DNA from 3 places in the Paenibacillus paludis genome. Region 2 is predicted to be linked to each of the others. Evidence: riboswitches for the same ligand, from Rfam matches in the RefSeq annotation. Region 2 holds a riboswitch; each other region holds the start of a gene.
The links. Region 2 has a riboswitch for cobalamin ahead of metE (5-methyltetrahydropteroyltriglutamate--homocysteine S-methyltransferase). Riboswitches for the same ligand answer to the same signal wherever they lie in the genome.
Positions count from the first base shown of each region.

Region 1 (3,276 bases), on a different contig from region 2:
GCGACAGGGAACGCGGATGCCGGAACGGAAGTCGACGCGACGGGGACCGCGAACGCCGGAACAGAAGTCGGCGCGACAGGGAACGCGAACGCTGGAGCAGAAGCCGGCGCGACGGGTAACGCGAACGCCGGAACAGAAGTCGACGCGACGGGTAACGCGAACGCCGGAACAGAAGTCGGCGCGACAGGGAACGCGGACACCGGAACGGAAGCCGGTGCGTCCCCGGCTGTGTCATCCGCGCCTTCGCCGGGCGTGACCGGGGGGGCTTCGTACCAAGTCACTGTGGATCTGGAACCGGGGGCTAAGCTGGCCGAGGGCAACATGATCATCGCGGGCGATTACAAGCTGACTCTGCAGTCGGATCCAGCACTTACGGCAGCCCCTACACCGAGTGCCCAGCCTACTGCAACTGCGACTGCAACGCCTTCGGATGATGGCGGAGCAGCAACCGATGCTGCTGAGTAAAGCGATATAAATAGACAAAAATCCTGAACCGCATGTTTTGCCCGGAAAGAGCAGGGCAGATGCGCGTTCAGGATTTTTTTCTTTACACTGAGCTCCGGTGTTGGTTATTGCAGATCATACCCAGTAAAGGGGATATTTCCCTCTAATGTGGACTATAGATTGAGAATAAGTTGTATAAGACGAAATATTACCGCTAAATTATCCGGTTGAGCCAGATGAGGCGTTTTGCGAAATAATAGCGGGTGTAAATCCGCCTAATCCTTATTAATGTGGGAGTAGCTAAAACTTAGCGGGCATTTTTTCCGCTACTAATGATGAACTGCGTGCAGACAGGTTGGGAGCAACGAAGAGTGTGTTTGATGCTTTCGAAAAGGGATCAGCCGGCAACGGGCGGCATTGGAACAGCTTTTCTATAGACATACAAGGGAATAGTGGATATGATTATGAATATTAAAATTTGATAGTCTAGTGAAAAGGGTGCAGATTCTATCCATAGAATTTGCTTAAAAGGGAAGGCCGGTGCAAGTCCGGCGCGGTCCCGCCACTGTAAATGCAGAGCGACTCTTAAGGGTGCCACTGTCCTGTGAAGCAAGGACGGGAAGGCGGAGGGAAGCGGTGAAGCATAAGCCAGGAGACCTGCCTTTTTCTTGAACGTTTCTATTCTTCGTGGGGTAAGAATGCGGAACATTACAAATGGATGTGGTGGCGGAGCTTGAGCACCGCCGTACTTCATTTGTATTCTTCCGAGGCCGCCCTTAGCAGGGGCGGTTTTTTTGAGGGATGAGGATGAGGTATAAGCCGGTTGCTGTGCGTGTTCCTTCTCTCTCACAGAAACGGCCCCGTCCTTTTGAAAGGGACAGCACAGCCGTTTCTTCTTGTTGTCCGCTGCTTCACTATTTTATTCACGGAAAGAGGTTAACGATGAAGACTCTTCTCTCTGCCAAGTCCTTTATGCTTGGCCTGGCTTTATTGCTGGTTATTTCGATTCTGGGCACAGCGCTTGTTCCTTCAGGACAAGTGTTTGCCGGAGCGGTCTCCGCTACCGCGTCCGGGGGAACGGAAAGTGTTACGGCTGCTGTATATGCAGCAGACGAATCTGGCGCAGAGCCGGCTGCGGCTGCATTAACAGCGAAGCAGCAGATTACAGTTGCCGGAGCGACCTATGCGGCTGCCGAGTATATGCTCAGCAGTGGCGTGACGTCAGAATGGCAGGCGGTTGGCCTCGCACAGGCGGGCTACAAAGTTCCGGAAAGTTATGTCCGGCTGCTGGAGCAAAAAGTGCGGACAGCCAGCGGCAGCTTTGCCGCAGTCACTGATTATGCACGGATTGTGCTCGCGGTACAAGCCGTGGGGGCTGATCCGGCGAACTTTGCCGGAAACGGCTCTGAACCGGGTTTTAATCTGGTTGAGCGTATCTATAACAGTGACAAAATGAGCGGCCAGACGCTGAACAATCCGGTCTATGCGCTGCTGGCACTGGATTCCGGCAATTATACCATTGGGGCGGATGCCAAATGGAGCAAAGCGGCGCTGCTGAGTGAGATCCTGTCCAAGCAAAATGCGGACGGCGGGTTTGCCTTGACTTCCGGGGCAAGCGAGCCGGATATGACGGCGATGGCTTTGACGGCCCTTGCTGCGCATAAGAGTGATCCGGTGGTTGCAACTGCCGGGCAAAAAGCAGTAGCCTGGCTGTCCGCTGCGCAGGACAGCAACGGCGGCTTTGGAGGCAGCAGCGAAAGCGCGGCACAGGTCATTATCGGCCTTGCCTCCTTCGGGGTAGACCCGGAAGGAGCAGAATTCTCCAAGGGTGAAGCAGACCTGATAAGCAGACTGCTCAGCTTCAGCGTAGAGGGCGGCGGGTTTGCCCATAATCAGGGCGGAAATGTAAATGCATTTGCTACAGAGCAGGGGCTGCAGGCGCTGGTGGCCTACACCCTGTACAGCGGGGGCGGAAACGGCAAGCTGTATGACTTCACCAAGCCAGCGGTTCCGAATCCGTTAGTGTATGTGCCCCTTGTAATTGAAGGGCCGCAGAACACGCTGGGAGAAGGGATGGCATACGCAGGCAATGTCCTCGAGGTGCTGGAGAAAGTGGCAGCCCAGAAGGGCCTTCCGATTAAGAATGAATCGGGCAGCTATGTAACGGGAATCGGCGGCATCCAAGCCGGAATCTACGGCGGCTGGGATGGCTGGAAATACGCTGTATCCCGGGATGGGGCATGGATTGATCCCGATGTAGGAATGAAGGACTTTAAACTTAAGGAAGCAGACCGGGTCCTCGTTTATTATGCGGGCAATGATACGCAGCTGGTGAATTCGCTGACGCTGTCCGCGTCGCAGCCAGGTGAGGAGGAGCCTTTCTCAGTTACGGTTACCCAGATAAAATGGGTATGGGACAACGCCACAAATATCTCGAGTCCTGTAACCTCAAGTGCATCTGGTGTGGAGGTGGCGGTCGGAGACCGGAAGGCAACAACCGGTGAAGACGGCAAAGCGGTCTTTGCCGAAGGTGTTCCGGCAGGAGACTATACGCTAACCGTAACCGGCTATGTTACGGACAATGCACCAACTATCGCTAAATATTCGCAAGCTGTAAAGGTAATCTCCAAGAATGTACCAGTCCACCTGTCGGTTGAAGGACCTGAGGGGCCGGTCGCTGAGGGAGCGCTGCAAGCATCCAACGCGCTGGCGGCATTGAAGAAGCTTACGGCATCCGGAAATATTCCGCTGGAGATTACGGAGTCCTCCTATGGCAGCTATGTGTCGGGCATTAATGGGATTAAGAACGGAACCCATGACGGCTATTGGAAC
Region 1 is NZ_JBGJZP010000007.1:161,161-164,436, forward strand. It holds gene ACAN56_RS15740 (GAP1-N2 domain-containing protein) at 1-465, shown strand, start outside; cobalamin riboswitch at 924-1,123, shown strand; gene ACAN56_RS15745 (S-layer homology domain-containing protein) at 1,387-3,276, shown strand, end outside.
Region 1: another riboswitch for cobalamin. It lies ahead of ACAN56_RS15745 (S-layer homology domain-containing protein); the one in region 2 lies ahead of metE (5-methyltetrahydropteroyltriglutamate--homocysteine S-methyltransferase).

Region 2 (3,276 bases):
GAAGGCCGGCTGAAGCTGGCGCAGGTCATTGTAGGACTTATCCCTGCAGGAATCCTCGGTTTTCTGTTCGAGGATTACATCGATGAGCATTTATTTTCAACATCAACGGTGCTGATCGGTCTGGTCATTGGTGCAATATTCATGATTTTTGCCGACCGGTTCGCCCCCAAAAAAATCAAGACAGAGAGTGTTGACCAAATTACATATAGACAGGCGCTATCGGTAGGTTTGATCCAATGCTTGTCGCTCTGGCCCGGCTTTTCACGCTCCGGATCGACCATCTCAGGTGGTGTGCTGCTGGGTATGAGCCACCGTGCGGCTGCCGATTTCACCTTTATTATGGCAGTGCCGATTATGGCGGGTGCGAGTCTGATTTCACTGGTCAAGAACTGGCAGTATTTTACGATAGATGCCCTGCCGTTTTTTATTGCCGGGTTCATTAGTGCCTTCCTGTTCGCGCTGCTCTCTATGAAGTTTTTCCTGAAGCTGATCAACCGGATCAAGCTCATGCCGTTTGCGATTTACCGTCTCGTTCTTGCCGGGGTAGTCTACCTCGTCTGGTTCTAAAAGACAGTTTGAAACAGTCCGTTGACTGCTATCATTTATCGAAAAGGAACCGGCTGTACCTCCTTAACAAGGACGGTACAGCCGGTTCTTTTTGCTGTACACCAAACGTTCGCTGAAGCTGCTTCTTGAAGAGAGGCTGTGAGGGAATGTGCGGCAGAATCGCCGCAAAATGAGCCTGCACGGCGCCAGCTATAGAGAATGTGTATAACGGGAATACCCGTAAATCTGTTGCGGATAAGGTATCGGATTCAGTATGATGGCATCAGATTACGGGATGAATACAATTTGCAAATATCGGAGACAGGCGCCAGCCGGAGTATCAGAAAGGCCCGGAGGCTTAATAGGGAAATTCGGTGACAAGCCGATGCGGTCCCGCCACTGTAACGGAAGAGTTCATAGCAGCCCATGTCACTGGCCATATCTACTTCGCCGGGAAGACTTGCTGATGGATGCCGACGCCGCTAGCCAGGAGACCTGCCTGTCTCAACAGCACTGCAGTACCTACGGAAGATAGGGAGGTGTTAAGACGTTACCCATTGGCAGCCCATGGGCGTCTTTCCCTGCGGCCTGGTTAGGGGAAGACGCTCTTTATTATCGATACCGACTGAGATCATTAACTAAAGCTTAAGGCATTTACTATAGACAAGGGAGTGACTGTAATGACAAACAACATCAAGACGAGCAGCCTCGGTTATCCGAGAATCGGAAAGAACCGGGAGTGGAAAAACACGCTGGAGGCTTACTGGAGCGGCAAAATCAATGAAGAAGCCTTCCGCGCGGAAATGGCCGGGATTCAGCTTCAGCACCTCAAGACACAGCAGCAGGCCGGGATCGCACTGATTCCTGTCAATGATTTCACCTTTTATGACCATGTGCTGGATACCGCTGCTATGTTTGGCATTGTTCCTCCGCGATATGCCTACGATGGCGGAGACATTCCGCTCGATCTGTACTTCGCCATGGCGCGCGGCAATTCGGCCGCCCCTGCCTGCGAGATGACCAAATGGTTCAATACGAATTACCATTATATCGTGCCGGAAATCGGCGGGCAGACTCCCCGCCTGATTGAGAACAAACCGCTCGCTGCCTACCGTTTCGCCAAAGAGCAGGCGGGTATTGAAGGCAAGCCGGTTATAGTCGGACTCTATACCTTCCTGAAGCTCTCCAAGGGGTTCGCTGCCGATCAAATTGCAGAGGTTGCTGCCCGTTTCCTGCCGGTGTATGTGCAGCTGCTGCAGGAGCTGCAGCAGGAAGGCGTGGCTTGGGTACAGATCGACGAACCGGCTATCGTAACCGGCTTAACCGCGGAAGAAGTTGAACTGCTGGGAACTATCTACAGAGAGATCGCTGCAGCAGTGCCCGGACTTCATGTCTTGCTGCAGACTTACTTTGAAGCCGCAGAGCCGCTGGAAGCGCTGCTGGAGTTGCCTGTGCAGGGTATCGGACTGGACTTTGTCCATGACGGCGGGGCTAATCTGGCCTCGATCCGGCGTCTGGGCTGGCCAGAGGACAAATGGCTGGGAGCGGGCATTATCGACGGGCGCAATATTTGGCGTTCCGATCTGGATGCCAAGCTTGAGCTGGTCCGCGCGCTGAAGTCCCATGTGCCGGACGAACGGCTGATCCTCCAGCCATCCTCCAGTCTGCTGCATGTGCCGGTAACTGTTCAAGGCGAGGACAAGTTAAAGCCTGCGGTACGGCAGGCGTTGGCCTTCGCCGACGAGAAGCTGGCGGAGCTGAGTCTGATTGCAGCAGCGGCGGGCGAGGATGGGCAGGTCTATGCCGCAGCGCTCGCCGAGAGCCGCGAGGCGCTGAAAGTGTTCCGCGCCTTGCCGGAACGCGGGCGCCAGGATGTGGCTGAGCAGGTGAGCAGCCTGGATAAGCTGCCGGACAGCCGCAGCTTGCCCTTCGCGGAACGCGTGAAGGTGCAGCAGCAGAAGTGGCAGCTGCCGCTGCTGCCGACAACGACGATCGGCAGCTTCCCGCAGACGCCTGAAGTGCGCCAGGCCCGGCTCAAATGGCGCAAGGGTGTCTGGAATCAGGAGCGCTATGACGGATTTATCCGCCAGCAAATTGCAGATGCGATTACTTTTCAAGAGGAGCTCGGGCTGGATGTGCTCGTGCACGGTGAATTTGAGCGGACGGATATGGTTGAATTCTTCGGCGAGAAGCTGGCAGGGTACCTCTTTACCAAAGGGGGCTGGGTCCAATCCTACGGTTCACGTTGTGTGAAGCCGCCGGTCATTTATGCCGATGTTGCGTTTACCGGCCCTATGACCGTGAAGGAAAGTCTGTACGCCCAGTCGCTCACCAGTCTTCCGGTAAAAGGGATGCTGACCGGTCCGGTGACCATTCTGAACTGGTCGTTTGTCCGTGATGATCTCAGCCGTGAAGAGGTGGCCAACCAGATCGCCCTTGCCCTGCGGTATGAGGTTCAGGCGCTTGAGGAAGCGGGAATCGAGATGATTCAGGTGGATGAACCGGCGATCCGTGAAGGCCTGCCGTTAAAGGCTGAAGATCATGAGCATTATTTGAACTGGGCGGTAAGATCTTTCCGTATCGCTACCAACTCTGTGAAGGCGACCACGCAGATCCATACGCATATGTGCTACAGTGAGTTCAATGACATGATCGGATCGATCTCGGCGATGGATGCCGATGTAATCTCCATCGAGACCTCGCGCAGCCATGGGGAGCTGATCGTCAGCT
Region 2 is NZ_JBGJZP010000002.1:308,608-311,883, reverse strand. It holds gene ACAN56_RS04740 (undecaprenyl-diphosphate phosphatase) at 1-567, shown strand, start outside; cobalamin riboswitch at 853-1,063, shown strand; gene metE (5-methyltetrahydropteroyltriglutamate--homocysteine S-methyltransferase) at 1,227-3,276, shown strand, end outside.

Region 3 (3,276 bases), on a different contig from region 2:
TTTACCGGCTTTAAGCTGGAAGGCGGCAAGCTTAACGTTGAGCTGCCTCCGATGTCGGTGACCGTGCTGGAAATTACCCCGAAGGCTTAAGGGAGCATCCGTTATGAGCACTTTATCAACCTGCAAGGGCTGCCGGGAAGAGTATAAGGTGACGGATGCCCAGATTGCCCGGATTCTGGCTTCACCAATGTTCACCCCGGACAACACCGCTTCAGATGAAGTATACAGGGAGCGGGTTGCCCTTTGCTCAGCTTGTCCGAAGCTCCAGGATGGCGTAACATGCACGGCCTGCGGCTGTATTATACCGGTCGTGGCCAAGCTGAAGGAGCGCGGCTGCCCGTTGCCGGGCGGCGGTTTGTGGAGTCCGGTCACGGAGTAGCGTTCCGCCAAGCCGTTGGAGAGCCTTTGTCACAGAGGAAGCATCATCGGCTGTGAATACCGGAAAGAACCCCCTGGAGTCCCAGGCATACTGAAATTTTAAACGCCCTCATCACTCGTGGATGCAATACCGCGAGGGATGGGGGCGTTTATGTGAGAAGAGAAGAATATATATGCGGACTTTACAGTGAAGGCATCGCTTGGCTAGGAAACTGTTCCATTCCCATTGTCAGTACCTGCTGCTGCATCCCTTTTATCCGCGTCAGCACCATTGAATCCATCGATATAGAACAGCTCTACGACCAGATCCTCGTTGTAATTGCCGAAGCCTTTGCCGAATAAGGTGAGCCCGCCGATATGTTCGGCATCCTCTTCCACCGAGAGCCTGAAGGTCCACTGCTTGTTGCGGATTGCAACCTGCTCCAGCGTAATGTCTGAGAGTTTTAAGCCGTCCATATAGGTTCCTTTTGGGGTAATGCGCAGCTGCTTGAGCAGGCCGTATTGATTGGTGTACGCCGGCCACCAGGCAGGGGTATATTTCCCCGGGCTGTCTCCGTAATCGCCTGGGCTAGTCCAATACCCGAGCTTCTGGCCATTTAGCGTAAACGCAATATCCGAAGGCCAGTTATTATTGGTTGAGGGTGCTTCCGAGGCAATCTCCATCGTAATGATGAGCTCCTCCGGCTGCTGGCTGGACAACAGGAAGTTGGGTATTTTGTATTCGACATAACCTTTGCCAAACCAGAGAATTCCGGCATTCATCCGCTCCATATCCCAGAAATAACGCGGATCGTCGAAGCTGCCGATGATATGCTCGGTAGTGGCCAGCCCGCAGGTTGGCTCTATCTCAAAATCGGAATAATGTCCGACCGGTATTTCTTTCCGGTGACCCTTGCGCTCTGCTTTGGCCTGGAGTGGGAAGATAATCTCCACCCCTTCAGCGGCAAGAGAACAAATCTTTTGCAGTCCGCTTCGTCCGGGAGCCATATGGGTGCGGATCAGTCCGGCCGTTTCCAGCTTACGCACATGCATTGTCATAATGGCGCTGCTCAGCTTGACCGCTCCCGCCAATTCCTTTACATTCATGGGCTGAACAGCAAGCAGCTGCAGCATTCGCAGACGTACAGCGCTTGAGAGCGCCTCGTACACCGGCAGGGAATCTTCGGTAAGATCAAGTTTCATTTTCTGGGTACGCCTCCGGATTCAAGTTATATAGTTAATAATTATATTACTTAAATGGCTTTCTTACAACCCGTTGGGTTCACCGGATGGTGTGCTGGAGAACTTTGCCGCTCCACTTTTATCACAGACACCACCCGGCGAAGTCCACTATAATGTACAGGATAAATTAGCGATAAGACAAGGTGCCCTTGTAACTACAAGGGGTAACAGGGAATCGGGTGCAAATCCCGAGCGGTCCCGCCACTGTAAGGAAGAGCTGAACTTCAGCATGTCACTCGGCAAACAGCCGGGGAAGACGAAGGAAGGCGTTATGATCCCGAGCCAGGAGACCTACCTTGTTTGCGCGCACCACGACTCTACGCGGATAGGAGCGGTGTACGAATTGGTTAAAGAGATGAAGGCATGCAGTTTTGGAGACGGTGGATTTTGAAGATTTGGTGCAGAGCAAGTGCCAGCTTCAGCTCCCCCACATTACAATTCTGCGAATTCTCCGCGCTGTTGCAGCGGGACCACCATCTCTTACATATCTGATGACGTACATAGCACTCCCACCCCCCGGGGCGGGAGTTTTTGATTTGATGCGGCACAAAATGACGAATCCATGGAGGGAAAAGCATGAACAAACGCAAGTTTTGGAGTTTTGCTGCACTTATTGCCGGATTTACCGTTTATTTTTTGCTGAATGAGCCGGGCACGGCCAACGCGATGCATATTATGGAGGGGTTTCTGCCGGTAGGCTGGGCCGTATTCTGGTGGGCGGCGTTTCTGCCGTTTTTTGCCCTTGGAGTCCTTAAGCTGAAGAAAATGACCAAGGACAACCCGGAGCTGAAGCTGCTGCTTGGGCTGGCGGGTGCATTTACCTTTGTATTGTCGGCACTCAAAATGCCTTCCGTAACCGGAAGCAGCTCCCATCCTACAGGAACGGGGCTTGGTGCTGTAATGCTGGGGCCGCTGCCGATGAGCGTAATCGGGTCTGTTGTACTGCTGTTTCAGGCGCTGCTGCTGGCGCACGGGGGGATAACGACACTCGGAGCGAATGCATTTTCGATGGCAGTGGCCGGTCCTTTTGCCGGGTATGCGGTCTATAAGCTGCTGATGAAGGTGAACGGTCGTGAAAAGCTGGCTGTCTTTATGGCAGCGGCAGTGGCCGATCTCATGACGTATGTGGTGACCTCGGTTCAGCTTGCAGTGGCTTTTCCGGCGGCAGACGGAGGTGTGCTGGCTTCTCTGATTAAGTTCGGCGGTATTTTTGCCGTGACGCAGATTCCGCTCGCCATCAGCGAGGGGCTGCTGACCGTGCTGCTCTGGAACTGGCTGAAATCCTACAGCCCGAATGAGCTGTCGCTGCTGAAACGGCAAACCAAGGGAGGAAGTCTGTGATGAGCAATAAGTGGAAAAATGGGTTGATGCTGCTGGCGGTGATTTTGCTGGTGGTGCTGCCTCTGCTGCTGGTGAACGGGGAATTCGGCGGGGCTGACGATGCCGCAGAGGGTGTAATTACAGAGATTGATCCCGGTTATGAGCCCTGGTTCAAACCGCTGACCGAGCTGCCCGGCGAAACGGAAAGCATGCTGTTCGCGCTGCAGGCGGCGATCGGGGCCGGAGTGATTGGCTATTCCATCGGCCTGCTGAAAGGCAGACAGGACCGGCGCAAGCTTAATGATCAGAAGAATTGATGCGTTATCCTACAGCAATGCGCTGAGGCAGCTGCCCGCG
Region 3 is NZ_JBGJZP010000015.1:107,849-111,124, reverse strand. It holds gene ACAN56_RS24555 (alpha-N-arabinofuranosidase) at 1-90, shown strand, start outside; gene ACAN56_RS24550 (DUF6171 family protein) at 104-379, shown strand; gene ACAN56_RS24545 (ArsR/SmtB family transcription factor) at 583-1,560, opposite strand; cobalamin riboswitch at 1,724-1,912, shown strand; gene ACAN56_RS24540 (energy-coupling factor ABC transporter permease) at 2,176-2,940, shown strand; gene ACAN56_RS24535 (energy-coupling factor ABC transporter substrate-binding protein) at 2,940-3,236, shown strand; gene cbiQ (cobalt ECF transporter T component CbiQ) at 3,220-3,276, shown strand, end outside.
Region 3: another riboswitch for cobalamin. It lies ahead of ACAN56_RS24540 (energy-coupling factor ABC transporter permease); the one in region 2 lies ahead of metE (5-methyltetrahydropteroyltriglutamate--homocysteine S-methyltransferase).